3 regions of the Bacillus sp. JJ664 genome follow, and region 1 is predicted to be linked to each of the others. Evidence: riboswitches for the same ligand, from Rfam matches in the RefSeq annotation. Region 1 holds a riboswitch; each other region holds the start of a gene.
The links. A riboswitch is a leader RNA that binds a small molecule or an ion and turns the genes downstream of it on or off. The one in region 1 is predicted to bind thiamine pyrophosphate.
Positions count from the first base shown of each region.

Region 2: linked by a shared signal. The riboswitch ahead of thiD (bifunctional hydroxymethylpyrimidine kinase/phosphomethylpyrimidine kinase) and the one ahead of thiT (energy-coupled thiamine transporter ThiT) in region 1 are both predicted to bind thiamine pyrophosphate.
Region 3: linked by a shared signal. The riboswitch ahead of thiC (phosphomethylpyrimidine synthase ThiC) and the one ahead of thiT (energy-coupled thiamine transporter ThiT) in region 1 are both predicted to bind thiamine pyrophosphate.

Region 1 covers NZ_JBALMS010000008.1:10,647-21,569, forward strand. Annotated here, with positions in the region: gene V7056_RS01415 (amino acid permease) at 281-1,687, shown strand; gene opp4A (oligopeptide ABC transporter substrate-binding protein) at 1,892-3,676, opposite strand; gene V7056_RS01425 (ABC transporter permease) at 3,700-4,605, opposite strand; gene opp4B (oligopeptide ABC transporter permease) at 4,620-5,585, opposite strand; gene V7056_RS01435 (ABC transporter ATP-binding protein) at 5,601-6,527, opposite strand; gene V7056_RS01440 (ABC transporter ATP-binding protein) at 6,508-7,533, opposite strand; gene V7056_RS01445 (Dps family protein) at 8,431-8,880, opposite strand; gene V7056_RS01450 (hypothetical protein) at 9,081-9,239, opposite strand; gene thiT (energy-coupled thiamine transporter ThiT) at 9,577-10,152, opposite strand; TPP riboswitch at 10,309-10,413, opposite strand; gene V7056_RS01460 (low molecular weight protein-tyrosine-phosphatase) at 10,715-10,923, shown strand, end outside.
Region 2 covers NZ_JBALMS010000001.1:15,108-26,030, reverse strand. Annotated here, with positions in the region: gene thiM (hydroxyethylthiazole kinase) at 1-178, opposite strand, end outside; gene cytX (putative hydroxymethylpyrimidine transporter CytX) at 165-1,400, opposite strand; gene thiD (bifunctional hydroxymethylpyrimidine kinase/phosphomethylpyrimidine kinase) at 1,393-2,199, opposite strand; TPP riboswitch at 2,339-2,449, opposite strand; gene V7056_RS00140 (hypothetical protein) at 2,621-2,995, opposite strand; gene V7056_RS00135 (FTR1 family iron permease) at 2,985-4,481, opposite strand; gene V7056_RS00130 (YjjG family noncanonical pyrimidine nucleotidase) at 4,968-5,675, opposite strand; gene V7056_RS00125 (DMT family transporter) at 5,737-6,201, opposite strand; gene V7056_RS00120 (Crp/Fnr family transcriptional regulator) at 6,235-6,933, opposite strand; gene V7056_RS00115 (DMT family transporter) at 6,972-7,397, opposite strand; gene trpA (tryptophan synthase subunit alpha) at 7,564-8,352, opposite strand; gene trpB (tryptophan synthase subunit beta) at 8,354-9,553, opposite strand; gene V7056_RS00100 (phosphoribosylanthranilate isomerase) at 9,555-10,163, opposite strand; gene trpC (indole-3-glycerol phosphate synthase TrpC) at 10,160-10,923, opposite strand, start outside.
Region 3 covers NZ_JBALMS010000070.1:23,087-34,009, reverse strand. Annotated here, with positions in the region: gene V7056_RS12730 (murein hydrolase activator EnvC family protein) at 1-205, shown strand, start outside; gene V7056_RS12725 (hypothetical protein) at 279-827, opposite strand; gene V7056_RS12720 (metal-sensing transcriptional repressor) at 944-1,243, shown strand; partial or broken gene V7056_RS12715 (copper ion binding protein) at 1,259-1,588, shown strand; gene V7056_RS12710 (cation transporter) at 1,658-1,858, shown strand; gene V7056_RS12705 (DUF8832 domain-containing protein) at 1,938-2,747, shown strand; gene V7056_RS12700 (ThiF family adenylyltransferase) at 2,792-3,805, opposite strand; gene V7056_RS12695 (thiazole synthase) at 3,802-4,569, opposite strand; gene thiS (sulfur carrier protein ThiS) at 4,572-4,775, opposite strand; gene thiO (glycine oxidase ThiO) at 4,799-5,890, opposite strand; gene V7056_RS12680 (thiamine phosphate synthase) at 5,887-6,489, opposite strand; TPP riboswitch at 6,608-6,717, opposite strand; TPP riboswitch at 6,974-7,089, shown strand; gene thiC (phosphomethylpyrimidine synthase ThiC) at 7,222-8,997, shown strand; gene V7056_RS12670 (small acid-soluble spore protein H) at 9,520-9,699, opposite strand; gene V7056_RS12665 (hypothetical protein) at 10,048-10,197, shown strand; gene V7056_RS12660 (hypothetical protein) at 10,282-10,587, shown strand; gene V7056_RS12655 (YjcZ family sporulation protein) at 10,644-10,769, opposite strand.

The DNA.
Region 1 (10,923 bases):
CTCCAGATGGAAATGTTTCATCTGGGGCACTTATTATCTTAATCTATCAAAGTTTGACACAATTTAAAAAATATGAAAAAATAGTTTTTTAAATTGTAATATTATTTAGAGAAAATAATAATGTATACGCTTTCAGATATTGTGTGAAAAAATTCGATAGAGTACTTCATAGAATAGAGTCAACTTGCTTCTATCTAATATGAGAGGGAAAAATATATCCACTTCTATCAGAATATTTCAATAAATAGAGACAATTTATCGGTCAAGGGAGGTATTTTTCATGTTTCAACAAGAACAGGGGTTAAAAAAAGAGCTAAAAAGTAGACATTTGTTTATGATTGCGCTTGGGGGAATTATTGGTACAGGTTTATTTATGGGATCTGGCTTAACAATTAGTGAAGCAGGGCCAGGTGGTGCAATCGTTGCCTATTTAGTAGGTGGAATAGTAATGTATTTAACAATGCTTTGTCTTGGAGAGCTTGCTGTAAGATTACCTGATGCAGGTTCTTATCAAACATATGCTACTAAATATGTATCGCCATCAACTGGTTATGTTGTAGGGTGGATGTCATGGTTAAACTGGTCAGTAACGATTGGCCTAGAATTAATTACAGTCAGTATGTTAATGAAGAGATGGTTCCCAGATGTATCTACTTGGATCTGGTGTGTAGTATTTGGCGTACTATTATTCGCAGTTAATGCACTATCTACTAAAAGTTTCGCTGAAGTAGAGTTTTGGTTTGCTAGTATTAAGGTAGTTACAATCGTTGTATTTATTATTTTAGGCGCAGCTGTAATGTTTGGTATTGTATCTGTAGAAGGTACAAAGGCACCAATGCTTACAAACTTTACAGACCATGGTGGTTTATTCCCTAATGGTATCTTAGCAATTATTGTTACGATGGTTGCAGTTAACTTTTCGTTCCAAGGTAGTGAACTAGTAGGAATTGCAGCTGGTGAAAGTGAAGACCCAGCAAAAGCAGTACCTAAGGCTATTAATAATACTGTTTGGCGAATTCTAGTATTCTATATTTTATCAATGTTCGTTTTAGCTGGTTTATTCCCATGGGAAAAAGCTGGCTTAGTAGACAGCCCGTTTGTTGTTGTATTTGATAATATTGGTATTCCATATGCTGCAGATATTATGAACTTTGTTATTATTACAGCGGTATTATCTGTTGCAAACTCAGGATTATATGCAACTTCACGTATGATGTATTCTATGTCTCAAAAAGGCATGGTTAGTCCGGCTTTAGGGAAATTAAACAAAAAAGGTGTACCTTTAAACGCCTTAATTTTCAGTATGATCTTTGGATGTTTATCTCTATTATGTGGTATTTTTGCAGAGGATACAGTTTATTTATGGTTATTATCAATTGCTGGATTCGGAGCAGTTTTCATCTGGGCTAGCATTGCTTTATCAAATCTTTTAGGTAGAAAAAAATATATTCAAGAAGGTGGAAAAGTAGAGGATTTAAAATATAAAACTCCACTATATCCATTCGTACCAATTGTTGCTTTAGTACTTAATGTTGCTGTAATGATCAGCTTGGCATTTATTCCTGAACAACGTATTGCTTTATACTGTGGTATACCGTTTATGATTATTTGTTTAATCTATTACCATTTATCGGCAAAGAACAAAATTGAGAAGTTTGAACTGGAAGAAAATAAAAAGATTAGTTAATTTTCAGACTGTTGACAATCGCTCGCTTTCTTCGTTGCTTCGCCTGCTTGCGGTGCTCATTACTGTTAAAGGTAACTCCGCTCCTCATCCGGCTCATGAGCCTCGAAAGACAAGCGTTTTTAATCAGTCAGATCTCTTAGCTTTTGTATTTTGTTCAAAATGAAAAGGAAGAGTAGCGTAAAGCTACTCTTCCTTTTTTTATGCTTATTTATTTTTTTCTGATTCTTCACTTGTTACAGTGATTTCTTGTAAATGCCCTTGGAACCCTTGACCAGGAGTAATATCATAACCTTTTACTCGGTTGTTTACTCCGTCTAATCCAAAGCGGAATAGAGTAGGGATTAATGGTACTTCTTCACTTACAAGCTCTTGCCAATTGTTATAGACCTCTTGACGGTGGTTTTCATCAAAAGAATCAGGAGAGATACCATCTTTTAATAGTTGATCATTTTCATCATTTACCCAACGAACATAGTTAAATGGTGCATTTTTAGACCAAATTCCAGATGGATCTGGGTCAGAACCAGTTCCCCAAGCTGCTGCGAATACTTCGATTTTTGGATCATCTTTTTCAACCATTTCATAGAATGAGTTGAATTCATGTAAACGTCCGTCTAATAATTGAACATCTAAACCAACATCTTTCCAAGCTTGTAAGTAGAATTGTGCTAATGGTTCTGCGATATCGCCACCACTCATAGATGCAAAGTTGATTTTGAACTCTTTACCATTTGGATCTTCACGTAAACCGTCACCAGTTACATCTTTGTAGCCAGCTTCATCAAGTAAAGATTTTGCTTTCTTAGGATCATAATCATAACCTTTAAGGTTTTTATCAAAGTATTTTGGGAATGAAGGTGGAATAACAGATGTTGCAGGGAATCTTAGCCCTTTATATAGTTTTTCACCTACAGATTTGTTATCAAGTGCATAAGCCATTGCTTGACGTAAACGTTTATCAGCGAACTTTGGATTATCCATTACGTTGACTCCATTTTTCGCGTCATAATGACCTAATTTAAATCCAATATATGAGTAAGATAACTCAGTTCTACCAAGTAACTGAATATTTTTTAATGATTTTGCTTTATCATATTGGTCAGCAGAAACTGAAGCAATATCAATATCACCATTTTCTAATGACGCAGTTGCAATCGTAGGGTTAACTACTTTTAATAGTACGCCATCTAATTTTGGAGCACCATTCCAATAGTCTTTAAATGCTTCGAACTCAACAGCTTCACCTGGAGTGATTTTCTTAATTTTGAAAGGACCAAATCCGATTGGTTCTTTACGAATTTGTTTAGATTCTACTAATTTATCGATTGCCACATCGCCTAAATATTTTTTAGGAAGAGGGTAAGTCCATAAACCAGTAAGAACTGATGGATTTGCTTCTTTAAAAGTAATTGAGATCGTTTGTGGATCGATTACTTTCACACCAGAAATGTTTTTTGCTTTTCCTGTGTGATATTCTTCCATACCTTCAATCATTGACATTTGTGTATCATAACGTACACCAGTGTATTTAGGGCTACCAATTACAAGGTAAGCATATTCTAAATCTTCTGCAGTTACTGGGTTACCATCATGCCATTTTACATTATCTTTAATTTTTAAAGTGATTACTTTTTTATCTTCACTTAATTCGTATGTAGCAGCACCATCTTGATCATATACATAGTTCTCATCTGTTGAAAGTAGTGCTTCATCAAAGAACTGTAATACTTCAGAGTCTGGTTGACCTTCATAAAATACAGTATTTAAAATACCTTCAAATGGTGTATCAGAAATTAGACCATACTTTAACACACCACCAGCAATTGCTTCTTTATCATTTTTTACTTTTACAGGAAATGCAGATGTTTCTACTTTTTCTGTAGGTTTAGCTGATGTTGGCTTGTCGTCTCCGCCTTTACAAGCTGAAAGGATTAGCATAGAAACCGCCATTGCACTTAATACTTTTGAAAAGCTTTTTACATTTTTCATAATTTCACTCTCCTTAAAGTTGTTTAACCTCTTCTTTGCCTTGCATCAGCTGCACGCTTTAGCGCTTCACCGATAAAATTTATACTTAGCATGAGCACTAAAATCATGCCCGATGCAGGTAACCAAATCCACCATTTATTCTGTAGAACATCTGGGTTTGTTGCATATGCTACAAGTGTTCCTAAGCTTGGAGTGCTTTCAGGTAAACCGAATCCTAAGAAGGTAAGACCAGATTCAATCCCGATATTTCCAGCTAAGTTTAACGTAAATGCTACAATAATAAGTGAGCTTACATTTGGTAATAAATGAGTTAATATGATTTTCCAGTTAGGTGTTCCAAGAGCCTTCGCTGCTGCAATATAATCCAATTCACTTTCAGACAATACTTTAGAGCGAATTAGCCTTGCTTTACCTGTCCATAAGAAAATACTCATAATCAACACAAAATTAGGAATCGTAAATTTTGGTACGACAGTTACAAATACTATGATTAACATTAATGTTGGCAGAGATAGAATAAAGTCGATGATCCGCATGACAATACCATCTACCAAACCACCAAAGTAGCCAGCAATTAATCCTAATGATAAGCCTAGAATATTCGTAATGATTGTGATAAATAAACCGATTGTAAAAGAGTTTTTCGTTCCAATAATTAATTGTCCAAATACATCACGTCCACCATAATCAGTACCAAGCCAATGTAGTGAAGAAGGGGGCTGATAGATTGATAGGAAGTCTACCTTCGTAATCTGGTCTTGATCTAAAATAAGCGATGCACCATAAACAGTAATTAGGATTAGACTCAAAATAATCAGTGAAGCTAATGCCATTCGGTCACGTTTGAACTCTGACCAAATTACACTAAAGCCAGAGGGACTTTTTGATTTTTCTATTAGTTGTTTTTGATTTTCAAGTTTCAATTCCATTATTTTCACCTACCTTAATCGATCCGAATACGAGGATCAACTATGCTTAATATGATGTCAGAAATCAATGTTCCAAATAATGTTGCTAAGCTTGTCATAAGTACAAGTGCATTTACAACTGTAAAATCGCGAAGCATCACGGATTTAATGAAGAGCTGTCCAATTCCTGGGTAACCAAAAATTGATTCTAAGAAGATAGACCCAGCTATTAAACCAGTAATCTCGTAACCTAAAAAAGCAGCAATTGGTAAAAATGAATTTCGTAGAATATGTCTTGAATAAATTTTAGATTCAGGAACACCTTTTGACTTAGCTGTTCTAACAAAGTCTTTGACCTTTGTATCTATAATTTCACTACGCAAATACTGTGAAATACCAACAGTAGAGATTAGGGCACCGGCCATTGAAGGCAGGACAAGATGTTGAAGTTTACTCATATAATAAGCAAACGTTCCATTATCAATTTGCGGATCAACACTACCGCCAGTAGGGAATAGATCTAAGTAAAAACCAAAGATAAATAATACGATAAGTCCAAAGATAAATAATGGTGTTGCAAAACCAATATAGTTATACCCGGTGACGAGTTTGTCAGCCCAAGTATCATTCCAACGACCACTTATTATGCCGAGTGGAATCGCTAAAATATATGTAAGGATAAATACACATAGTGCAAGTAATACAGTGTTTCCAATTCGTTCTCCGATAACATCTGTTACAGCTAGTTTATGTGTGTAAGAGATGCCAAAATCACCTTTTACTACATTTTTTATCCAATTAACATATTGAACTTGTACGGGATCATCTAATCCCATCTGCTTTCGAATTTCAGCGATACGTTCTGGAGATGCTTTTGGATCCAATTGTTTACCAGTAAGAGCATCACCTGGCATCGCTTTAGCGAGCGCAAAAATTAATATACTCAAAATAATCATTTGAGGAATCATAATGAGCACTCTGCGAAGTAAAAATTTCCACATATAGCTTTCTCCTTTCTATGGAAGTGCTACTCGATGAGTATCAGATATTTGTTTTAAATCGTAAGGACGACCATTTGCATCAAAGTAAGAAGAAGAGTTCTTTTCATATTCATTTCGTACTTCCTGTCTAGCATTAATTTTTTCAGCTCGTACTTCCGGGCGAATATCAGGAATAGCTGCAATTAGACGTCTTGTATAAATATGTTGTGGGTTAGATAAAATATCTTCTGTCGTTCCTTCTTCAACAAGTCTTCCACGATACATAACACCAATTCGATCACATAAATGACGAATAACGCCAAGGTCATGACCAATAAATAAGTAAGTTAATTTGAATTCCTCTTGTAGGTCCTGTAAAAAGTTTAGTACTTGTGCTTGTACAGATACATCAAGGGCTGAAACTGGCTCATCAGCAACAATCAACTTTGGTTGTAAAGTTAAAGCTCTAGCTATACCAATTCGTTGACGTTGTCCACCGGAAAACTCATGTGGATATTTGAAAAGCGCTTCTGGTGGTAATCCAACCTTTTGTAAATAGTAAAGTACTTTTTCTCGCTCTTCATCCGGAGATAGTTTTTCAAAGTTTCTTAATGGCTCAGCAACTAAATCTATGATTCTTTTCTTAGGATTTAATGAAGAGTACGGATCCTGGAAAATCATTTGAATTTCTTTTCGAAATGCTCTCATTTGCTTCTTACTTAAAGAAATTAGATCATTTTCCTCAAATTCGATACTTCCACCAGTTGCTTTTGTTAACTGTAAAATGGCCTTACCAGCAGTTGATTTACCACTACCAGATTCACCGATTAAACCATATGTTTCACCTTCTCGTAATTCAAATGAAATTCCATCAACAGCTCGAACATAATCAACGACTGTTCTGAAAACTCCACCACGTATTGGAAAATGTACTTTTAAGTCTTCAACCTTTAATAGAGACATTTACAATCGGTGCTCCTTTCTCATTCTTGAAATGAAAATGCTTATAACAAGAACAACGGACATAATGGTTTGGTGTTACTTCATGTAAACCTGGCTGCTCTTCGTGAGCATAAGATTGAATCCACGGAATGCGGTGACTAAATCGGCAGCCCGTTCTTGGTAATTTATCTAAAGGTGGGACAGTACCCTCGATAATATGAAGTCTTTGATTTTTTGAATGAGTAGTAGGTATAGAGTTTAATAGAGAACGAGTATATGGGTGTAAAGGTTGATTGAAAATTTCTTCAACTGTCCCCGTTTCAATAATCTGACCCGCATACATTACGGCTACTCGATCAGCGACCTCAGCAACAACACTTAAATCATGTGTGATCAGGATAATACCAAGTTTTGTTTCTTTTTGAATTTCTTTCAGCAAATCCAATATTTGTGCTTGAATCGTTACATCCAGCGCAGTCGTAGGCTCGTCCGCGATAATAAACGATGGATTGCAGGCAATCGCAATAGAAATCATAACCCTCTGCCTCATACCACCAGAGAGTTCGTGTGGATATTGCTTATATGTAATTGAAGGCTTTGGAATTCCAACTTGAGTAAGTAATTGTAAAGCACGTTCTTTTTTTTGTGAGGATGATAAGCTTGTATGGTAATCTAAATTTTCTTCAATTTGTTTACCGACTGTCATTAATGGATTAAGTGCAGTAAGAGGTTCTTGGAAAATCATTCCGATTTCTCTACCTCGAATTTTATTCATATTACTATCAGATAATGATAATAAGTTTCTTCCCTTGTAATTGATGGAACCTTCCATCTTTGTACGTTTATTTTGATGAAGGCCTAAAATAGAAAGAGCTAAAGCACTTTTACCGCAGCCAGATTCACCAACAATTGCTAAAATTTCATTTTCGTGAACAGTTAACGAAACATCATCTACAGCTGGGTAATACTGATTACTTATACGAAATGATGTTGTTAAATGCTCAATTTCCAAAAGAGGTTTTGACATTATTAGTCTCCTTTCGCGTAATTGTAAGGAAATTGTTAGTTTATTTAGAATTTTCATAAGTATAATATATATTATGCAAATGTTTCAATATTAAAACAATTGACACAACTTATAGGTATTTAGACTTAGTTTTATTATTTTCTGTATTTCGACTTTGGTATAAAATGGGTCGGAAAGATGAGGGTAACAATTAAAATCATTGAAAATATGCGATACATACTGGAAAAAGAGGAAGTAATGGAGCTTCAATTAATTAGAAAATATTTGTTGCAATTAGAAATAAAGTGATAAAGAGGTGATAGAGAATTAAGAAGAATCGTGTCGATTAATGATGTAATTTTGTAGAAAATATAATAGGATATATGGGTTAGATAGGTTGAAATCCCTAGTTACTTTAGCCTAGTTTTTGTAGGTAATTGGGACTAAACTGAGTTGAACTGCTCATGGAACTCATGGATTAGAACAATATGCTTTACATTCTATTAATAAATCGTAACAAATGGCGTTTTTGTTTTTTGGGGTTCGAGTATATGACTTCAGAAATTTACAACGGAAGGTGCGAGACTCCTGAGGGAGATGTGGGAAGGCTAAAGTCCCCGGAGGGCAAGTAAGGTAGGTATGCTAAAACCACGACGTCCTGTCGTAACGCATATATGATCCACATCATGTGGACCCGAAGCTCAAGCTCATACCCCACGGAAAGGGAGCATCCTGGAGTTGTAATCAACTAACGCATTCATAAACAGTGGATATGAAAGAGGTTAGATAATTAAAACAAATGTTTGTTTTAACGAAAAGAAGCATCTTTTTTACATACAAAAACAATTAATAATAGAAAAAACAGTGTAAACAACAAAGAATGATGAATCATTCAATGCAGTTATACACTGTTTTTTATTAACCTAAAAATGCTTTTAACATCCAAATATGTTTTGAAAGTTGTTCGCGAATTGCTAATAACATATCATTTGTGACAGAATCGTTTTCAAATTCTGTGATTTCCATGCCATCCTTTAAATCTTCTATTAAGTATTGGTAGTCATGAATTAGGTCTTGAACCATACCTTCTGCCTTTACTAATTTGTTGGCTTCGTTAATCCCAGAAGTATCTAGATACTCTCTCATAGTAGCAAGTGGTTTTCCACCAATTGTTAATACACGCTCTGCTAGCTCATCAATATGTATACTAGCTTCGTTGTAAAGTTCCTCGAATTTAGCATGTAAGGTAAAGAAGTCTCCTCCTTTAACATACCAGTGATAGTTATGTAATTTTACATATAACACATTCCAGTCAGCTAATTGTTTGTTTAATACATCTACAGTCGTTTTTGTGATGGACGTATCCATTTAAATTTCCTCCTCTAATAATTCAAGAGTTCATGGTGTCTACGATAATCATGTACAACCATCATATATGATATTGAGTAGAAATAGTCATGGTAATATTTGATAACTAAGTGAACAATTAGTAAAATTAACGATTTATAGAAAATAATGCCCCCCAAAAAAATAAAACCATCCATTATATGAATGATTTTACAATTTTTTCAATTAGAATGATCCCCTTTTTCAACATCGGGAGGTTTTGCATCAATAATATGCTCATCGTCCACTTGTAATGAATTTTTTAATAGCATGAAAAATGCTCCAATACCACCTAAAAGTATAATCGTAAAAATGAAGAAAATGAGGATGTCATAAATCAAAACATAAACCTCCTTTGATATTTTTTACTGTATTTATTTATATGAGTGAGGATTGGAGCAAATAACTATAATTCACAAAGTGTTCAATAATTTTATGAATATTTTCCTCAGACTACTAATAAACGCTCGCTTTCTTCTTTGCTCCGTCTGCATGCGGTGATCATTACCGCAAAAAGGTAATTCTGCTCCTCATCCGGCTTTGCGCCTCGAAAAGCAAGTGTTTTCAGTCAATCTGAATCTCTTTGTCAACAAACTTTATATCGCTTTGAAAACAGCTCAGGATAGAAAAAACCCTACTCAAGAAAGAGTAGGGTAATGAGAATATGAATGATGAATATTAAGCAGCTTGATTCTTTTTAACGTTAGCAAGAACTGGAGCTGTTGAAAGTAAAAATACTAAAATGATTGCACAAATGATAAACGATGGAACCATATACCAAGCATTATAAACTAAAGAATATAATGACACTGGTGTTCCTTTTGGAGCATATGAACCAAAAAACACGATTCCTGAAATATAATGACAGATAAAACGGACTAGTGAACCAATAAAAGTACCTACTATTATAAAGGTAGTCGCAGCTGCTTTATTGCCACTTGTTAAATTAGTTTTAACTTGTTTATAAACAATGCCAGCTAAACCTAGCCCTGTGAAAGCGATAATGTAGTCTAATAATATTTGGATTGGATGAACAAAATAAAAGTTGGTTACTAATTGTAGTGCAGCAAGTAATAAGCCAGTTATTAAACCTTGTTTGATTCCCCAACGAAATGCGATTAAAAAAACAGGAAGCATTGATAATGACACAGATCCACCTTGTGGAGCTTTAAATAATGGAAGTAAATCAAAAACCATTGCTAAGGCGGCACACATAGCAATTTCAACCATCATTTGTATTTTTGAATTTCTCATAAAAGATTCCCCCTTATCTCTCTTTGACAACACTCATTGTAAATGAAGCACTTTGGAATAGAGTTTGGATAACTCTTTCAATAGAAGTGTAAATTAGGGAGAGGAATGGTAAAAATAAAAAAAGTAACACTGGTAGCATGATGATCCCAGGGTTACTTTTTCATCGTGCCACATCCCTACGTTAGTATTAACTAACAGGTTCGAAGGGTAAGAATAGTTATACTATTCACTCTCAGCCTCATGGCTCCCCTTGTGGTTCATCGTACATTTAGTTGTCATTACTAAATATAGTCAATATGTTTTAAAAATACAATCATTTTATACGATTAAAATTAAAAAATTTAATCATAAAAAGATAGTAAACCCTATTGAAATGGTTAAATCGATAATCTATATGTGTTCTTACTTGAAAATGTTCATTATGAGTATAATCTTGTTGATTTTAAGTTAAATTATTCACTTTAGCTTTCCTTTTCTTTTTAAATTAGAAAGTGTAGAATGGAATCGAAACTAACAGCTAAATTTTGGCAAAAAGTGTAAAAAATTTGAAGGAGACATCGAAATGATTCATGTATTATTTGTCTGTTTAGGTAACATTTGTCGCTCGCCAATGGCAGAGGCTGTTTTTCGTCAGATAGTGACAGAAAAAGGGTTAGAAAAACAATTTGTGATTGATTCTGCAGGCACTGGAGATTGGCATATTGGTCACTCACCACACAAGGGAACAAAGGAATTACTAGGTCAAAAAGGCATAAATTGCGAAGGTATGAA
Region 2 (10,923 bases), on a different contig from region 1:
CAAAGGATAACATTTCTTCTATTTCTGCTAAATCATCTGCCATGACGGGTGAACCACCAATCGCAAGAACCATATTTGCACAATCATTAACCGTTACATAGTTTGTAATATGATGTACTAATGGTTTTTTATCCTTTACATCTCCAATTAACTGACTGATTTCTTTAAGAACTGACATCTTTATTTCCCCCTACTTGCTGATTAGCAAATTTATTTATGACAAATTGAACGACAATATAAATCACACCAATGACAACCATACTTGGAACAGTTGCTCCTAGAAAACTATCAAATTGTACAAACTGTCGATAGATACATATCCCAATTACCCATATAAGCATTGCAACCCAGTCTACCTTTAAGGTTTTTCTAATTTTCGTACGCTTTAAAATAAAATAGTCCGTTAACAAAATTGCATACAAAGGTGCAAAGAATGAGCCAATTAAATATAAAAACCCTTCATACTTTTCAATCGGAAATACAATTGCCAATATTGTTCCTATGATCGTCAGTACAATTGCGACATGCTTACCATTTAATTTAGGAAATACAGTTGTTAATGAAATGCCACCTGAATATGCATCCATAAAAGTGGTCGTAACGGTTGCTAACACAACGGTTCCAACTGCAAATAATCCAAGATTTGCACTCATTAGGACTGCCACTGGATCAAATTCATTAAATGCTAAAGCAGCTCCGAGTCCGATTGCATACATCCATGAACTACCAACCATATAACCAACAAAACTTCCAATTGCACCTTCACGAGTTGACTTAGCAAAGCGAGTATAGTCACTTATTAACGGCAGCCATGATAATGGCATGATAACGGATAATTCAACTGCGGCACCAAATGACATTTCAGAAGTGCCTGGTTCAAAAAGGAATTCACTATGCTTAAAAATGACAAAGCACAATACAACCGTTAGTAAAAATAATAGTGTTACTGCTACACTATTTAACTTCTTCCAAGCATTTTGACCAAAATATAACCATGTACAAATTAACAGTCCAACAACAAGACACCATACCCAAGGCTGGTTAAAATGAAAGTCAGATGTAGTTACTACATTAATTGACCTGGCTCCTGTCACAATCATAATTGCTGTCCAGCCTAGTAGCTGTAATACATTTAATATAGAAAATAAATAACTACCATAAGGTCCAAATGATATTTTAGTAGACTCCATTGCTGTTAAACGCTCTCTTGAACCGATGACGCCACCTAATACAAGAAGTAGCGTACCAAGTAAATGACCGAATAAAATAGCAGTCAATCCTTTTGTAAAACCTAAAGGTGCAATGAGTGCACCTGTCATAATTTCAGCGATTGAAACTGCAGCACCAAACCAAAGTGTTGCGAAGTTCCATCTTGTTAACTTCCCAGTTAGTTTAGACATGCTGTATACCCGCCTTTTGATACATCGAATAAAAATGATGTACTGGACCTACACCTTTTCCGATAGAGAATGAATGTTGAATAGCTAGTGTTATGTATTCTTTTGCTCTGCTAATTGCTTCATTTAATTGACATTCATTTGCCAAATTAGAAGCTATACTTGATGATAAAGTACAACCAGTTCCATGCGTATTAATGGTAGCTATTCTAGTACCCTTATAATAAGTAAATTCGTACCCGTCATAGCTAACATCTGTTGCATCGTCTTCTAAGTGACCACCTTTTACAAGAACAGCTTTTGCACCTAATGAGTGAATTAAAATAGCAGCCTTTTCCATCTCTTTAATCGTTGAAATGTTTCTACCTGTTATAACCTCTGCCTCTGGAAGATTAGGCGTAATGACAGTTGCTAATGGAATCAGTTCTTGAATTAAAGCTTCTTTCGCATCTGGACTTAATAAATCATAACCACTTTTAGAAACCATAACTGGATCAACAACAATGTGCTTTGGCTTATACTGTCTTAGTTTTTCAGCGATGACTTTAATCGTATCAATTTGTGATACCATCCCAATCTTTACTGCATCAACTTCAATATCAGTAAAAATTGCGTCTAGCTGACTTGCTATCATTTCTGGTGTAATGTCTTGAACAGCAAATACACCTTGTGTATTTTGAGCTGTCACTGAGGTAATCACACTCATACCAAACACACCATGAGCTGAAAATGTTTTTAAATCCGCTTGAATTCCAGCCCCACCACTTGAGTCGGACCCCGCAATTGTCAGTACTTTTTTCAATTTCTTTCCTCCTATTTAATGAATAGACTTTTTTTGATCTAACAGATAGAAGTTGTGGATTGATTTAAAAACAAAAAAGCACAAATCCCCATAGGGACTTGTGCTCGAACAAATCAATGTTATAAATACATATAAATATGCATTTACTCGCTCACTTTCCTACGCTGGCATTATCCAGATCAGGTTAAAGGGTCAAAGACAATCGTGTCTTAATCTCAGCCGACCATTTACGGCACCCCTAGTACTATTCAAAATATCATATTGTATTTCTATTTCATATTAATTAATACTATTACTAAATTCAAGTAGTTAGACTTATTCATTACATTCTATTGAAAAAACTTTTGTAAGGATCGCTACAAGCTTACAACTCATTGAGTAGACTATAGATAAATAGTCTACAATATGTAATGTTTAAGTTTTATTTTAAGTCCTTAACTTCATTAAGAACATCGTTTAAATCATCTGCAGCTTGGTTAAGAGTATCTGCGTCAAGTGGAGAAACTTTTACACCAGCTTCAATAATGTGTAGAGGCGTTTCAACCTTTTCATAAAGATCTGCATCTTTATCTTTTACTGAGTCTTCAAATTTCTCCCAAGACTCTTCAAGTGCCTCTCCGCTTTCTTTTGCTTTTGTTTCATCGTTATCAGCAACTTGCGATTTTAAATCTGTAAGTGTTTGAATCATATCATCTGATCCACTTTTAATTGTTTTGTCTTCTTTTGTGCCACATGCAGATAAAGTTAATGATAGTGCTAGAGCCATTGATAAAACTACTTTTTTGTTAGATAACATGTTTAATATCCCCCGATTTTTGTTTTTTTTCATTTTTTTTATTAGATAATCTATTAAAAATTGCTGCGATACATGCAATCAGCAATAGTATGATTTGTGGGATGAAACTCTCCCAAGTAGAATAAATTGCAAAGAAATCCACTGTTGGTATTGGTGCCTGCGTCGCTGGTAATAGTCCAGATAATTGTAATCCGTGAATGCCCATACCTGTAAACTTGAAACATAAGTAGAACATAAGAATGCTAGATATAAGGAAAAATGGTCTCATAGGAACTTTTAAACCAACTTTTAAAATTAAGTAACTTAGAATCGCTAAAATGAGAACCCCTAATAAAATGCCAATTAATAAACTTGTTAATTTTATAGATGAAGCCATACCGATAAAGAACAAGACTGTTTCAGTTCCTTCACGAAATACTGCTAAAAATGAAAGGATTGAAAGTGATAATAAACTGCCCGTGTTTAAAGCTTTCGTACTTTTGGTTTGAATATAAGATTGCCATTGTTTTAAATTTGATTTACTGTGGAGCCAATAACTCATATAAAGCAACATGACTGCAGCAAATACCCCGGTCCATCCTGCAATTAAGAAATTGTTACTCCCAAAAGCACCTGCTGAAAATAATAGGTTCACGACCACGCCTAATATAATACTGACACCTAATCCAGCACCGACTCCAAACCAGATCCACTTACTTTTATTCTCATGACCAGACTTTCTGATAAATCCTAATAAAGCTACTACAACCAGTAAGGCCTCTAATCCTTCTCTTAATAAAATTGTGATTGCATCTAACATTGTATAACTAGTTTTAGCTGCTAATGGTGAAAGATAATCTCTCATATCTTTTATCGTTTTCGTTGCTGCTTTAATGTCTGGCGTTTTAGCAGACAGCATCGCGTAAGAAGTAACCATATCTCTTTCTGCATCTGTATAAACTTTTTGGGATTGTGTTAATACTACCCCTTCAATACTAATCCAAGATTTTCTAAATTGATCAATTTCTGATTTTGCTCCAGATACATCATTTTCTTTTAAGCTTGATAATGCATTGTTCAATATTTGTATTAAATCTTCAACACTACCTGTATTCTTTGTATCAATTTTGGATTCAGCAAACTGATGTGTAATGAACTTTTCATTTACTGCTTCCAATTCTTTTAAAGAATTGACAAGTGTATCTTGATTAATTGTCTTTTGGGCTAATGAGAATTGAACCATTCCCATCGCTTCCTCAATTTTGCCATATGCTTCAATTGACTTATTTTTAATCCCATCTTCTTTGGCTAACCATTCATCATTGAATTTTTTATAGTCCTTCTCAGCAGATGAAAAGTCTCCTTTCTGAGATGCCAGTATAGCGCTTTCAACAAATGCATTTGCATGCGTTAAATCTTCTTCAGGACTTGCTGCGAAGATTTTAGATGGAATAAGTAATAAACTAAGTAGTAAAGGTAAAATAACTTTCATTAAATTTTTCTTCATTTTCATTCCCCTTAAATACGAATGATAATCATTTTCAAATAGACTATATACTTAATTAGGTAGATAGTCAAAGGTATTTTTTATCTAGACTAACTATAAATAATCATAAAAAAGAATATTTATAAACTCTTGTTAAAATTTAACATTTCTATTACTTGATATAATTTAAAATAATGTGCACAAAAAAAATGGTGATGAATATGAACTAATATTCATTTAATAAAATATATTAAAATATCATTTAATCAGTGATAATTGAAATATAACCTTATAGTCAAGGAAGTTATAATATAAAAAAAGTTGGGGAATCACCTCAACTTTTTTATATAAATTATTTAGTTAGAAACATTTGCTGAGAGCTCGTACGTATTTCTTTTATAATAGCAGTTCATTTTCTTGTATATTTTGATCAAGATAAACTCTGTCTGGATGCGGATAACTTAGAATCCAGGACTTTTCGCTTATTTTTTCACTATTTTATTTTTATTAAACTAGTACTCTTTTATTGACTTGTAAGATTTGATATAACTCATCAAGATTTTGTATTTCATAGGTTGGAATTAGATCAGTATCATTTTGCTTTTTATGAGGATTAAACCAGCATGTATCTAATCCCGCTTGTTGACCGCCTTTAATATCAGCGTTTAAGGAATCCCCTATTATTAACCCTGTGTTCACGTTAAAATTTGGAATTCTCTCAAAAACATAATCAAAATACTCTTTCATAGGTTTTTGGAAACCAGTATCCTCAGAAACAAAAATATCTTTAAAGATCGGCTGTAAACCTGACGCACTTAATCGCTTATATTGAGTCAGCGAATCCCCATTCGTCACGATATATAGATCGAAATGATTTTGTATATTTTTTACTAATTCAAAAGCACCATCAACAAATTGTTTGCCATCTTCTAAATAACGGCGATAGCTATTTTCTAATAATGTTCCGTCAACAATGTGTCCATACTCTTTTAATAGAGTCGAAAAGCGAGTATTTAATACTTCAGAGCGTTCAATAGTCCCGTCTTCAAATTGCTTCCAAAGACCCTGATTGATGACCCTGTAATTCGCCTCAATTTCTGGTGTTAAATTCCATTGATGCTCTTCAAAAAGTAAACGTAAAGCAACTTTCTCAGCTGCACCAAAATCTAATAGTGTATCATCTAAATCGAATAATAAAGTTTTATACTTATTCATATTGATCTCCCCGTTTAATCGTATCAAAAATGATATAATCATAGATTCCATTCCATAAATATTAAGCAGCCTGTGATTTCTGTTTTTCACTCTCTCCGCTCAATTTAAATAAAATCATACCAAACATAATAACAATTACGCCAATACATTCTTTCAAGGTAAAAGGCACTTTTTCAAGTCCAAACATCCCGAAAGAGTCAAATAAGACTGCAAAGAGTAATTGAGAGGCTAAGGCGATTGATATTGCATACGTTGGACCTAGATGTTTGACCCCTTGCACTAAACAAGTAACGACACCGACACCAATAAATCCACTAAACCAGTACCATGGTTTCATATTCTGAAAGTCAAATAAACTCGTTCCTTCAATGATTAAGCCTATCATTAAAGATGCTAAAAATCCCATCCCTAAAACAAGTGTTGTTGTTGTCTGAGACCCAGCTCTTTCGTTTACTTTACTGTTAAATATATTTTGAAGTCCGACTAACGAACCTGCAAGGATTGCCAAAAATAACCCGATAAACATTGTGAACACCCCTAATTTCGTTTATCTTCATAACTATTCATAAATGCTATGACCCGAAAGAGACACTAATCCTTCTCTATCCTTTATCAGAATAAAACCATCTTTACGCTCGACTAAACCATCCTTACAAAACTGTTGGATGACACGATTCAAATGCCGATAACTCGTTCCGATAAAATTTGCTACATCTTTTAAATTAGCTGTTCTCAATTGATCTTCCAGTAGTGAATCAGATTCATCGAACGATACCGATAATAGATAACTAGCTAATCGGACTTCTACAGGATGCATTATATTGAAGCTTAAAGAATTTGATTTTATATAAAATTTTTCTGTAATAATTTCTAGTAAAAACTGTAGCAATGGTGAAAAATCTTTTCCGTATTTTTTTAACCATTGATGATGAACGCCAATCATGTGAACTGAAGAAACTGCCTCCGCTGTATTGAGAAAATCTGTACCCCGAACGTACTCAATATCACCAATTACCTCCACTGGCTTCTTAAAAGAAAGAATTAAGGTTCTTCCTTCTACTGAAGTCGTATAAATCTTCAGTTTCCCTTTGACAAGGAAATATAAATACTCAGGAGAATCTCCTTGCGAACAAATTAGCTCTCCTTGATCAAAGCTATACAAAATTAAGTGTGGCATTAACTGGTCATTAAAAATAGATTCGATTTGATGACTTTTTAAATAGTAGCTTAACAGCTCTTGATCCTTCAATTCCTTCATAATTTTGTTCACCTCCACACTTTCAAATTTCATTTATCTTAATAGCCTAAGATCACAACTCCAGCAATCATCATTGAGATCCCTATAAATTGTAATGGTCTTTTTTTCTGCTTTACGACATCGAACCAACCAGTCAAATCTACTAAATATGTCATACATAGCTGTGCAATTAATAAAGCCGAAATCGAAATTGTTACACCAATCTTATGAATAGATGTAACATTACTGAAAATAATGATTGCACCCAACGCGCCGCTAGTCAAATATAATGGTTTTACTTTTGTTAGTATTTGCCATTTTCCGTCTTTCACAAATAATAAAATAATAAATGCTAATACGAACCCTGCAAATTGCGTTATCGTTGCTGTTTGCCAAGTACCTATATCCTGACTAATATGAGCGTTAGCTACACCTTGTAGTGTTATAAATGCGCCACCTAAAAAAGCAAATAAACTCCCTTTCATTTCCGTTCTCTCCCTAATTTTATTTCTTCTATTATTAAAAGATATCTACATATAACTTGGAAAGGACATATGTCCTAAAAGTAAATAATAAAAGGATCTTCAATAAGAAGATCCTTGCAGTTTGTAGAACAAAGTATTAAAACTTAGAGATTCAGACAGATGGTCATTATTGCTTCATTATTTCTATTTCTTTTATTGATTGTATCAAATGTTTAATCTCAGAAACTTTCTCTACATTCAATAATTCTACAATTTTACTACCAACAACTACACCATCGCAATCTCGACTTATTTTTTTCACTTGTTCAGGAGTTGAAACACCAAATCCAGCGAGTACTGGTATTCTACTTAATTCCTTTACACTTTTTAAAAATGCAGACAGATCTCCATTAAAATCATTTCGAACTCCAGTTATTCCTTTTACTGTAACAGTATAGAGAAAACCTCTTCCTCTTTCAGCAATTTTCTGTATTCTGTCTTTTGGAGTCGTCATTGTAACTAATCGAATTAGTTCAATTCCAGCACCCTCAAGTTGATTGACAATCAACCCTTCTTCCTCAATTGGCAAGTCAGGTATGATACATCCATCTATTCCAGCTTTCTTGCAATTAGAGACAAACTTTTCTATTCCATAAGCCATAATTGGATTCATATATGTCATAATGATGAGTGGAATTGAAATCATTGAGCGAACTTCTTTCAACTCATCTAGTACATCTCGTAATGTAGTTCCGACTTGTAAAGCACGAATACCTGCTTTTTGTATTGTTGGCCCATCGGCAACGGGATCTGAAAACGGGATACCAATTTCAATTGCAGATGCACCAAACTTCTCAAGTAGAGCAAGTCTTTTACCTAGCACATCTAATCCACCATCACCTGCCATTATATATGGAATAAAAAGCTTTTCTCCATTTGATAGTCGCTTTGAAAATTGCTGTTCAATTCGGTTCATTCTAGACTTCCCCCTTTAAAAATTCTCGAACGGTATGAACATCTTTATCACCTCTACCGGACAGACAAATGACTAGACTTTCATCTTCCTTCATACTAGCAGCTTGTTTGATCGCAAATGCTACAGCATGAGCACTTTCTAATGCAGGAATGATTCCTTCTAATTTCGCAAGCAGTTGAAACGCGTCTAGTGCTTCTTGATCAGTGATTGATTCGTACTGAACTCTACCTATATCCTTTAAGTAACAATGCTCCGGACCAACACCTGGATAATCAAGTCCAGCCGAAATTGAATGTGCTTCTTGTATTTGTCCGTGTTCATCCTGAAGAAGATACATTAGCGCTCCATGTAACACACCAGGAACTCCTTTTGTTAATGAAGCTGCTTGTTTATCTGTATTCACACCATGACCTGCTGCTTCAACACCAACAAGTTTCACAGTATAATCTTCAATAAATGGATGGAACATACCAATCGCATTACTCCCTCCTCCAATGCAAGCCACAACTGCATCTGGTAGTCTATTGTTTCTAGCTAAAAACTGTTTCTTTGTCTCTTTCCCAATCACACTCTGAAAATCTCGTACCATCATAGGAAATGGATGTGGGCCCATTACAGATCCTAGTAAATAGTGCGTATCATCCACATTTGCAACCCAATAACGCAATGCTTCATTGACAGCATCCTTTAGTGTTGCACTTCCCGATTCAACACTGATTACCTTTGCACCAAGAAGTTCCATACGGAATACATTTAGCTCTTGTCTTCTAACATCTTCAGCACCCATGAATATGACACAATCAAGATTTAGCAAGGCACAAACCGTTGCAGTCGCTACTCCATGCTGGCCCGCCCCGGTTTCTGCTACTATTTTTCGTTTTCCCATTTTAACTGCAAGTAGGGCTTGACCGATTGTATTATTGATTTTGTGAGCCCCAGTATGATTTAAATCTTCCCGTTTTAAATAAATTTGAGCTCCATTTGCGTACTTTGTTAAATTCTCAGCATAATAAAGGGGTGTTTCTCGACCAACATAATCTTTTAATAGTTTTTCTACTTCAGCAAAAAAACTCGGATCATTCTTTACGTTTGTATAAGCTTCCTCTAATTCAGTAACGGCTTGAACAAGTGTTTCAGGTATATATTTTCCACCATACATTCCGAAGTGTCCCTTCAAATCAGGCATGACATAACTTTTCATCTCAAATTCCTCCTCTTTTTACTGTTTTAACAAAAGCTTCTATTTTCTTTTCATCCTTCTTGCCATCTGTTTCTACTCCACTACTTACATCAACCATCACTGGTTTCACGATTTCACTTGCTAATAAAACATTATCAATCGTCAACCCACCTGCTAAAATCAACTTTCTTTCAATATTTTTATGAATAAGTAGATTCCAATCAAATGTTGTTCCATTTCCGCCTCTATATGGTCCAAGTGGGCTATCTACTAAAATATAATCACATGAATACGCGGTGATTTGATCAATATCAGACTCAGATTCAATTCGAATAGCCTTTATGACTGGATATCGCAATGCTTGGCAAAACGCTGGAGATTCGTCTCCATGAAGTTGTATATGGGTCAATCCAACCTCTTCAAAAATCGATTCTAAATTCTCCTTAGTTTCATTTACAAACACTCCTATTTTGAGAATATGTTTTGGGATTGTTTGAATGATTTCCTTTGCTTTAGATACACTAATTTGACGTTTACTTTCAGCAAAGACAAATCCGATCGCATCAGCTCCTGCTTCAATAGCGAACTGAGCTGTTTTACAATCTGTTATCCCACAGATCTTTACATTCACTGTTTTGCCCCCCTCAAATTAGGAATCATTAAATCATTCATACTAGCAGTCAAGTCTCCGCTTCTCATTAAAGCTTCTCCTACAAGTACACCGCTCGCACCTGCAACACTGACTCTTTTCGCATCTGTATTCGTAAAGATCCCACTTTCACTTATGACATAGCTTCCAAAAGATTGAATAGATGGGGCCAATCTTTCAGTTACTGCTAGATCCACTTCAAATGTTTTTAAGTTTCGATTATTAATTCCAATTACCTTAGGAACGACTTTAAACGCTTTTTCTATATCCGCTTCATCATGAACTTCCATTAGTACTTCCAAATTTTGTTGTATAGCATATTCATATAACTCACTGAGTACAGAAGGAGTCAAGGCAGCTGCGATTAATAGAATAATATTGGCACCATTTTCTTTTGCTAAATCTATTTGAACTTGATCAATAATAAAATCCTTACATAAAATCGGAATATCAACAGCTTCTCTTACAAGTCTCAAATCATGAAACGATCCTTTAAAAAAGGTAGCATCTGTTAAAACCGAAATTGCTGCTGCACCATTTTCCGAATAATGTTTGGCTTGTTCTGCTGGGTTTAAATTGATATTTATATCTCCTTTAGAAGGCGAAGCCCTTTTAAACTCTGCAATCACTGATAATGTGTTTGCCTGTTCAAGTTGTTTGATGAGAGAGTATGTTGTTTCTTTCCGTAGCTCTTTTCTTTTTAACTCTTTTAAGCTTTTTATTTCTTTCCTTTTTTCAAAAA
Region 3 (10,923 bases), on a different contig from region 1:
TGGGAAAGTATTTACTTCTGTCTATGCCCACATGAGTAGTTTTAAAGTGTCATCTGGTCAAAGTATTTCTAAAGGCCAAGCAATCGGAACAATGGGGAACACAGGTAATTCATTTGGTCAGCATCTTCACTTTGAATTACATGAAGGACAATGGAATCAGGCAAAATCAAATGCAGTTGATCCAGCAAAATACATTCATTTTTAAAGCAATCAATTCATTTCATTATTTATATAAATTTTTTAATGAAAAAAGGCATCCAATTTGGATGCCTTTTCATTTATTGAGAGTGTGGATTGTGAATATCACTTGAGGTGAAATTACTTTCATCATGTGAAAAAGTATAGTAAACCGTAAAAATAATCAGCAGGCTAGAAATAAAAATAGCTGGAAAGAATGAGGATAAAAGCTTTGGGAATTGATCGCTTAAGAACATGATTGAACAAAAAATAGAAGTACATGTGACAAGTAATAAACAAATTAACAATAGCGTTTTTGCTTCTGTAATTGATAGCATTGAGACCATCATACTCCCCATCATACCGGACATCATTCCAGTAAATATTCCTTCTAACAATGCAAGAAAGTTAAGTCGCAGTCCGATACATAAGCCAATTAATGCTGAAAGCCCCATTGATAGTAATAGTGAATAGAAAAATTGTTGAGGCATCGTTAGAGTAACTAATACACCAATTGATAACCCAATTGTCATACTAATCATCATCATATACATCATTTGATTCATTCGATCATCCTTAGTTGGACGATTATAAATAGATAGAAATGATATGAGAACTGAGACGCTTATGCAGATCCAACCGGTCAACATTAATAATACCCCCTAATTAGTTACTTTGTATCATCATATGGACAATTAAAAATAAATAGAATAAAAAATTGACACCTATACCCCCTATGAGTATATAATGTGAGTGAGGTGATAAAATGGAAAATTGTCATGAAGATTCTATGGTACCTAGAAGTGAAGAGGAAATTGAAAATTTAATGAAACGTCTTCGCAGAATCGAAGGTCAAGTACGTGGTATTCAAAAAATGGTCGAGGAAGACCGTTATTGTATAGATATATTAACTCAAATTATGGCGATCGAAGCTGCAATGAAAAAAGTAAGCTTTTCATTAATTGAGAGACATGCTAATCATTGTATGGTAAAAGCAGTGAAAGAAAACAATGGAGAAGCATCGGTAACTGAATTAATGGAGGTTATTAAACGCTACGTAAAATAAAGGGGTCTGATATATATGAGTGAAGCAAGGCAGTTAACACTCGGTATTGAAGGAATGACGTGTGCTGCATGTGCAACCCGAATCGAAAAAAGCTTAAACCCAATGGATGGCGTTGAAGCAAACGTAAATCTTGCTTTAGAAAAAGCCACTATTATGTACGATCAGAAATATCAAACTACTGATATAATAGATAAAATTTACAACATCGGTTACGAGGTTGCACTTGAACATGCAACACTAGATATTGAAGGTATTACATGTGAAGCATGTTCTGCTCGAATTGAAAAGGTAATCGGAAAAATGGAAGGTATTACAAAAATTAACGTAAACTTAGCGATGAATACTACAACTAGTATCGGTTGTCATTAATGCACTACGATTAAAAAGGGTAAAAATTTAAGGAGGAAATATCAAATGGAAACAATTTTAAAAGTAAATGGAATGACTTGTGGACACTGTAAAGCAGCGGTTACAAAAGCTGTAGAAAGTGTGTCAGATACAAACAATATAATTGTTAGTTTAGAAAATAAAGAAGTATCATTCAAACATGTAGATACAGAAACAGTAGAAAAAGTGAAAGAAGCAATTGAAGATCAAGGATACGATATCTTATAAAAAAACAAAGGCGGACTAAGGTTCGCTTTTTGTTTAGCAATAAAAGGATAACAATTATACTTATGGGGAGAGTATATCAATGAAAAAATTGCTGTTAATACTTAGCTCAATCACATTGATCGGTTTAAGTGGATGCGGAACCAATGAAGATCACACGGAATCGAATCATCATGGAATGAATCATGAAAAGAAAGAAAAAGAAAAGCAAACTAAAGTAAGTTTTACATTCGATCAAAATCCAAAAAGTGGAGAGAATTCGGAACTAGCTATTACCGTTAAAGATTCAGAAGGTAAGATAATCAAGGATTTTGAAGTTGAACATGAAAAGTTAATGCATTTAATCGTAGTAAGTAATGATTTATCTTATTTTGACCATATCCACCCAGAGTATAAAGGAGATGGTTTATTTACCATTACACCAAGCTTTCCATCAGGTGGAACATATAAATTATTTGCAGATTTTGTGCCAAAAGACTCTGCTAAAACAGTAAAAACGAAAACGATTCAAGTTTTAGGTAGTGAACGAAGTCCAATGGTTCTAAAGGAAGACCAGCACCAAACAAAAGTAGTTGATGGCAAAGAAATCTCTTTTAAAACAGATGAGTTAACGCCAAATAAAGATATCACTTTATCCTTTACTATAAAGGATGAAAAATCCAAAAAACCAATTAGTAATTTACAACCATACTTAGGTGCAATTGGACATGTAGTCGCAATTAGTGAAGATACAAAAAACTACCTACATGTTCATCCAATGAATGAAGATTCTACAGGACCAGAAGCAAAATTTATGACAAATTTTCCAAAAAGCGGTTTGTATAAAATATGGGGACAATTTCAACATAATGGACAAAAATTCACAGTTGACTTTACTGTGAAAGTAAAATAATTGTTAGAAGAAGCTATCATATTAGCTTCTTCTTTTTATGATGCCTATTGAAAGCTTACTAATTTCTTATAAATAGACTTTGCCTGTGAAGGTTGATTTGTCCCATGAACAATTGCTCTGCCATCTTTAAATAATACAATTCTATAATCTTCTAACGAACAAGAAAGTAAGTAAGGATTCACTATTAAGTCATTCACATCATTCATTATTTTCTTCGATAATTCCTCAAGAGAAAGTGAAAGGGAGGACATATTTCTTAATTGAATTGCATCCCTTCCACATAATATATCTGTTTTCATTTCTGGGTCACTTTGTAAGTACGGAAAAATAGGCTGATCACCGCACGTAGGGCAATTTTTATGTTTTAACTTTTCAATGTTAATGTCAGCTTTTTCATTTTTCCAAACATCATAAGATTGTAATAGTGGTATTACTTCTGTACCAGTAATGAGCTTTAAAGCTGATGTAACTTGAAAAGCAGTAATAATTTGAACGATGGGGCTAATGACACCAACCGTATCACATGTATCATGTAAAATGGGTATATGTTCTAATAAACAACTTAAACATGGTGTTTTTCCAGGAATAATTGGAAAGGTAATACCATAGCTTGCCACACATGCACCAAAAATAAATGGAACACCGAACTTTACCGCTGCATCGTTTACAATCATTCTTGTTTCAAAATTATCAGTTGCATCAATTAAAATAGTTTGCTTTTTAACATACTCCTCAATATTTTTAGCATTGATGTCTGTTATAAAACTATTAATATTTATGCTACTATTTAATTCTAATAATCTATTTTTTGCTGCAATTGCTTTTGGTAACTTTTTTTTAGCATCTTCTTCTGAATATAGCTGTTGTCTTTGCAAATTACTCCATTCAACATAATCACGATCGACTATCGTCAGTTCACCAATGCCTGCACGCACTAGCATTTCTGCTATTGATGAGCCGAGTGCTCCTGCTCCAATGACTAGTACACTTGCATGTTGTAATTTCTCTTGTCCGTCTTTACCTAAAAATAATTGCTGTTTTATATATCGGTCAATCAAGAACTCACCAACCCTGTAATCGGACTACTGGCCACCCCGTAATTTTTTTCACGTATTCTTCCGGCTTCGAAGCCAAGCTTACCTGCTTCAATAGCCATTTTCATTGCAATAGCCATCTTTACTGGATCAGCAGCATCAGAAACAGCAGTATTTAGTAACACGCCATCTGCACCTAATTCCATAGCATATGCTGCATCTTTAGGTGAACCAATTCCAGCATCAATAATAACAGGAACGGAGGATTGTTCGATGATAAACTGTAAATTTAAAGGATTCAAAATACCTTTCCCAGACCCTATTGGGGATGCACCGGGCATGATTGCATGGACTCCTAGTTCTTCAAGCCTTCTTGCTAAAACGACATCATCAGATGTATAAGGTAATACAGTAAATCCTTCTGAAAGTAATATTTCAGATGCTTTTAACGTTTCAATTGGATCTGGTAATAGCGACTTGTCGCAACCAATTATTTCAACCTTTATCATGTCACATAGTCCTGAAGCTTTTGCAAGTTTAGCTATTCTAACTGCTTCTTCTGCTGTCTTAGCCCCAGCGGTATTTGGAAGTAGCTTATATTTCGTTAAATCTAATTGTTCAAGCAAGTTTGGTTGGGATTCCTTAAATATATTCATTCGCCTAACAGCAAATGTTAATACTTCCGTTTCGGATACCTCAACAGCCTTTTTTTGAATATCAAAAGAAGGGTATTTGCCTGTGCCTAGAAACAATCTTGAATGAAATGTATGTTTTCCAATTGTTAACATCATTAACCTCCACCTACAAAATGTATTATTTCTACCATATCTCCATTTGAAAGAACTGTAGTACCGTACAGTTCTCGATACAATATTTCTTTATTTACTTCTACTACAACGATTCGATTTTCTAATTGATAAGAATGAAGTAAATCTTTTACTGTGGAAATATTTTCAGCAAGCTGAATAGTATTGCCGTTCAATTGGATGTTCAAACGTCATACACCTCTCTTTAAAATTATCGATTCACTTTAAACGCTTCTACCCACTCAGGTTTGATCTTTCGTTTCAGAATAAAATCTCGAATCATTTTGCCCGTTTCAGGAGCTAGAAGAATGCCATTTCTAAAGTGTCCAGTTGCAAAAAATATATTGTCATCATCAGGGTGTTTTCCGATAAATGGTTTTTGGTCAAAGGTTTGTGGTCTTAAACCTCCCCAACATGATTCAATGGTCATTTTGGTTATCTCAGGTAGCATCTTTTTGGCAGTTTCAATTAATGATTCAATGCCTAGTAGGGTTGGTTTTTCATCCCATTCGTTTTGAATCATCGTTGCACCAATAACAAGTTTTCCATTGTTTCTAGGAACAATGTAGTTATGATCGTGGAAAATTGTATGCTCCAGCGTCATATGTTCACTTGTAACAGAAAGACATTCTCCCTTAACTGGGGTAAGACGATTATGTAGTCCGAGCTGCTTAAAAAAAGAAGTGCTCCAAACCCCATTTGCAATGACGATATTTTCAGCTGTAAATTGTCCATTTGTAGAATGAATCATAAATGTATTTTCATTTTTTTTAATGTCTAAAACACTAGTATTCTCGTGTATTGTAGCTCCGAGCACTTGTGCACTTTTGGAAAAAGCAGTACAGACAGAAGTAGGAAGCACGCTTACATCATCCTCTATATATGCTGCGCCAATTATATTTGTTGTTATATTAGGTATTTTTCTTTGAACCTCAGTTGGTTTATACCATTTGACTGTTGGTTGAGTCAGAAGGGAAGCTAATTGCATTTTTTCATCGTCATTAAAAGCTAGTTTAAAAATCCCACCTGTTTTCAGCTCAATGTCGATACGACTAAGTCTTTTAAGCTCCTCTTTCAGTTCAAAATATGCTAGTTGACTGCTTCTTGCAAAAGGTAAAAAAATCTTTGAATCATTGCACTCAGAATGAGCTCCGAGCATGCCTGCTGCAGCGCTAGTTGATTTCGAACCAACCTTTTGTCTTTCGAGTACGGCAACGTTTAGTTTTTCTTTTGCCAAGTAATAAGCGATAGAGCATCCAATGATTCCACCACCAATTACGATTACATCAAAATGTTGTTTCATAGAATACTAGTGCACCTCTCCATATATTTTAGAGCAGCATCACGCGGGTTTTCAGAAGAAAAAATACCGGACATGACTGCAATTCCATCAACCTGACACTCTTTTAATATAGGAAGATGATCAGGAGCTATTCCGCCAATTACGTAAACTGGAATTGTAAGAACTTTTTTTATCTCATTTAACTGATCAATTCCATTTGGACGTAAACCTTTTTTGCAATTTGTCTCAAAGCAATGTCCATAAATGACATAATTGGCCAGATCCTTTTCAGAGGAAATAGCCTCTGCTACTGAATGGACTGAGCGACCGACGTTCATTGTTGGATATTGTTCTTTCACTAACTTGACCGGATGGCCGTGAGTTGGCAAATGAATGTTTTTTAGATTGGTAAGCAACGCGACATCTAATCTGTCATTCATGACAATCTTGTTCATAGGAACTTCGTTATCTATTAAAAGGTTTAATAGCGTAAATAGCGCCGAGCTGCTTTTAGATTTTTCTCGTATATGAACAAAATCAACAACATCATGTATTTGATAAATCTTTGAAGCAAGATCATGAACAGAATACATATTATTCGTCACTGCGATTAATTTCAAATTTGTTCCTCCTTTTTGAGAAATAGGCTGTATGTATTGTAAATTTCCTTTTAAAACAAGAAAAACCACCTTCCTAAAACTGGAAAGTGGTTTGTAAGATACACAAATAAACGCATAAAAAGACATTGCGCCACTTTCCTACGCAGGTACGAACCTGTTCAGGTTATGAGGGTTTAAAAGTAATTACTTTATTCTCAGCCCTTATCAAGGGATCCCCTAGTGATGAATACACTATGAAAATTAAATTTAGCATAGCATAAAAATAAAATAATTCAAGATTAAAAAAATGATAGTTTGTAAATAGTATTTCAAAAGTTAGCAAAATAGACACTTAAAGATCTAATTAAAAATAATTTTTCAATGCAAAAATAGTTAATATTTTCAGGCATGAATATGAATTTTCATCCAACCTTGTAAAATTTTAGGGAAATAAAATGATTTACAAAATTGAATCATAGGTTTATATTAAGTCTGTACAAAAGAATAGTTTGACTAGGGGTGTCCAATAAGTTGGGCTGAGAGAGAAACGCGCTTTAAGTTTCTTAACCCTCAGGACCTGATCTGGTTCATACCAGCGTGGGGAAGTTTGCGTTTATTACAGTGGTGATAATTTGTCATTATTGTATTCAAACTAACCGTTAGCCGGGTCTTATATTTTTAAGATACGGCTTTTTTTCATGCTTATCATGGATTGGATTTTGTTCTTTTTAACCACATTAAAAAGGGGAAATCATAATGAACAATTCTGTAAATGAAATGAATTTTTCAATCATGTCTAGTTTTTCGGGAAGTAAAAAAGTCTATATAGAAGGATCAAGAGCGGACTTGTTAGTTCCAATGCGTGAAATTAAGTTAAGTCCAACAACAGGTTCATTTGGGGAAGAGGAAAATGATCCTGTACGAGTTTATGATACAAGCGGTCCTTATACCGATGAAAGCGAAACAGTTGATATTCGAAAAGGACTTAAGTCTATAAGAGGAAAATGGATTACCGAGCGAGCAGATGTAATCGAGTATGAAGGCCGTGAAGTAAAACCTGAAGATAACGGCTTTAAAAGTGAGGTTGTACAGAAAAATATAGAGGTTTTCCAAGCACTAGATAGAAAACCATTACGAGCAAAAGATGGTGCAAATATTACGCAGTTGCATTATGCAAGACAAGGATTGATCACGCCAGAAATGGAATTTATAGCAATAAGGGAGCATGTTTCTCCTGAATATGTCAGGTCTGAAGTAGCGAGAGGAAGAGCAGTTATTCCTTCAAATATAAATCATCCAGAGAGCGAGCCAATGATAATCGGTCGTAATTTTCATGTGAAAATCAATGCCAATATTGGTAACTCAGCCGTCACCTCATCTATTGAAGAAGAGGTTGAAAAAATGACTTGGGCAACACGCTGGGGAGCAGACACAATGATGGATCTGTCTACCGGAAAAAATATTCACACGACTCGCGAGTGGATTATTAGAAATTCACCAGTACCAGTTGGAACAGTACCTATTTATCAAGCATTAGAAAAGGTGAATGGAATAGCTGAAGACTTATCATGGGAAGTATTTAGAGATACATTAATCGAACAAGCGGAGCAAGGTGTCGACTATTTTACAATTCATGCTGGTGTACTTTTACGCTATATACCATTAACAGCTAAACGCGTAACAGGTATCGTTTCAAGAGGTGGGTCAATTATGGCGCAGTGGTGTCTTGCACATCATAAAGAAAATTTCTTATATACACATTTTGAAGAAATCTGTGAAATTATGAAACGCTATGATGTTACATTCTCACTTGGAGACGGATTAAGACCTGGTTCCATTGCTGATGCAAACGATGAAGCTCAGTTTGCTGAATTGGAAACACTTGGAGAACTGACGAAAATAGCTTGGAAGCATGATGTCCAAGTAATGATTGAAGGACCAGGTCATGTACCAATGCATTTAATTAAAGAAAATATGGATAAACAATTAGAAATTTGTAATGAAGCTCCTTTTTACACACTTGGACCACTTACGACGGATATCGCACCGGGCTATGATCATATTACTTCTGCAATTGGTGCTGCGATGATTGGTTGGTTTGGTACAGCAATGCTTTGCTATGTAACACCAAAGGAACATCTTGGATTGCCGAATAAAGAAGACGTTAGAGTAGGTGTTATTACATACAAAATTGCAGCACATGCTGCTGATCTTGCAAAAGGTCATCCGGGAGCACAAAAACGAGATGATGCGCTTTCTAAAGCAAGATTTGAATTTAGATGGAGAGATCAATTTAACCTATCACTAGACCCAGAAAGAGCGATGGAATATCATGATGAAACATTACCCGCTGAGGGTGCAAAAACAGCTCATTTCTGTTCGATGTGTGGACCAAAATTTTGTAGTATGAGAATCTCTCAAGATATTAGGGATTTAGTGAATGAAAAAGATTTTGAGTTAGTTATCGATGAGGGTCTCAAAGAAAAGGCTGATGAATTTAGAAAAAATGGTGGGGAAATATACCAATGAGTGAATGGGGGAGCCTAGAATGAACCGGGTGATCCAAATAGCTAAGCAACTAAAAGAGCTAGAGTCAGAAGTGAGTCAACTGAGAAAAGAGTTAATGAATATCCAAAAAAATTGTAAACATGAATTTCAAAAAAGCGATAATATAAATGTATGTACAAAGTGTCATTACATAGAGAGTCTATATTGGTAATATAAAAAAATAAACCTCCAATTTGGGAGGTTTATTTTTTATTAGGCTATTTTCTATAAGATTGTTGCTTATTGGGTTTGTAACTTTAAAACCAGAAATTGATTACAATGGAAGGTGCGAGATTCCTGTGGGAGTAGGGGGAAGGCTGAGACCCCACAGGCCAAGCAAGGTAGGCATGCTAAAACCACGACGTCCTGTCGTAACGCATGCATGATCCACATCCTGTGGACCCAGGAGGCTCAGCTTACGCCCCACTGAAAGGGAGAATCCTGGAGTTGTCATCAACTAACGCATTCTAAAATAGCAACGAAGTATACGAAAGCAGCCTTTTATTAATGCTCTAATAAGCTGTTTAACGATACTTCTTCTTCGTTTTGTGGTTGCCCAAGCGGATAAATTCTGGCAGTTTCTGCCTGATCATCTACGTGTTGAATATAAATTGGTACTCCATTATATGTGACATTAGCCATGACTGCAGATGATGCGATTTCTTGTGCTCGCTGTTTATTCATTTTATAACCTCCACAAATTAATTAAAACCTCAAATAGTATGTGCATTAGTAATGAAAGTATTCAAATTAACAAGTGTTTTTTTAGCGGAAAAACAGAGGGATAGGTCACTCAATTAACAAAAATGAGATGTATAAAAAGTGGTAGATTTTGGAATATAAAAACTAATTGACAATGATTATCATTATTGATAGTATTTTATCGTTAGTGATAATCATTTTCAATAAATGAGGGGGCAAATAAGGCGACTAATATCATTTAAAATATTTTACCAGTTAGTAACAAGATGATAAGTAGAGGAAGCGCAATAGGATTATTCTTCTAGTCAAAGGAATTGGAGACTAAAATTAATGGAAAAAATTATGCATCAATTAAAAGAAAACGCATTTCAAGCATTATTTACACTGATGAGAATTCTATTTGGAGTAGGATGGTTATTTGCTGGAATCACAAAAATTACAGAAAAAAATTGGTATAGCGAACCTGGAGTCTTTATTTAAAATTATTTTATAATGGCTGTTGAAAAGCCTAATGTCCCGGAATTTTATAAGTATTTCATTCAACACTTTGCTTTAAAGCATTATATGTTTTTTAATTACACGATTCCAGTTGTACAAATCATAATCGGTATTTTATTGATCGTGGGTTTAATGCTACTTCCTTCAATTTTGATTTGTCTTTTCATGCATATTAATTTTATTCTATCGGGTAATATGAACTTAATCAGTCTTACACTTTATACCAGTGCATTTGCAATTTTACTTTCTTTAGACCGTAGCTATGTATTAAGTTTAGATCGTTACATAGGCTTTGAGAAATATATTCATGTTAAAATACAAATGATTGCCATGGAGAGAAATTATCAACAATCAGAAGTCTTGAATGCTTAAATTTTAAATAAAAAAACCTCTTGAATATATTCAAGAGGTTTTATATTTTTTAGTTATTACCAAGCGCCATAGCCGCCTCCAAAATGATCACCTGCGAAACAAGCTGCTCCTACAATGATCAATAGGATGAATAATACAACAATCAATGCAAAGCTGTTATGATGTCTAAATCCATCACTCATACATTATACCTCCTTCATTCTAAATTTGTGGGGCTTTCGAAAAACTTCCCTGTTAGGGGAATGTAGCAATATTACAATTAGGAGAGGTGGATAATGTATCGTATGTTTTTTTGATAACTATGGAACTAGTCTATACACTAAATAGGCTTTAACC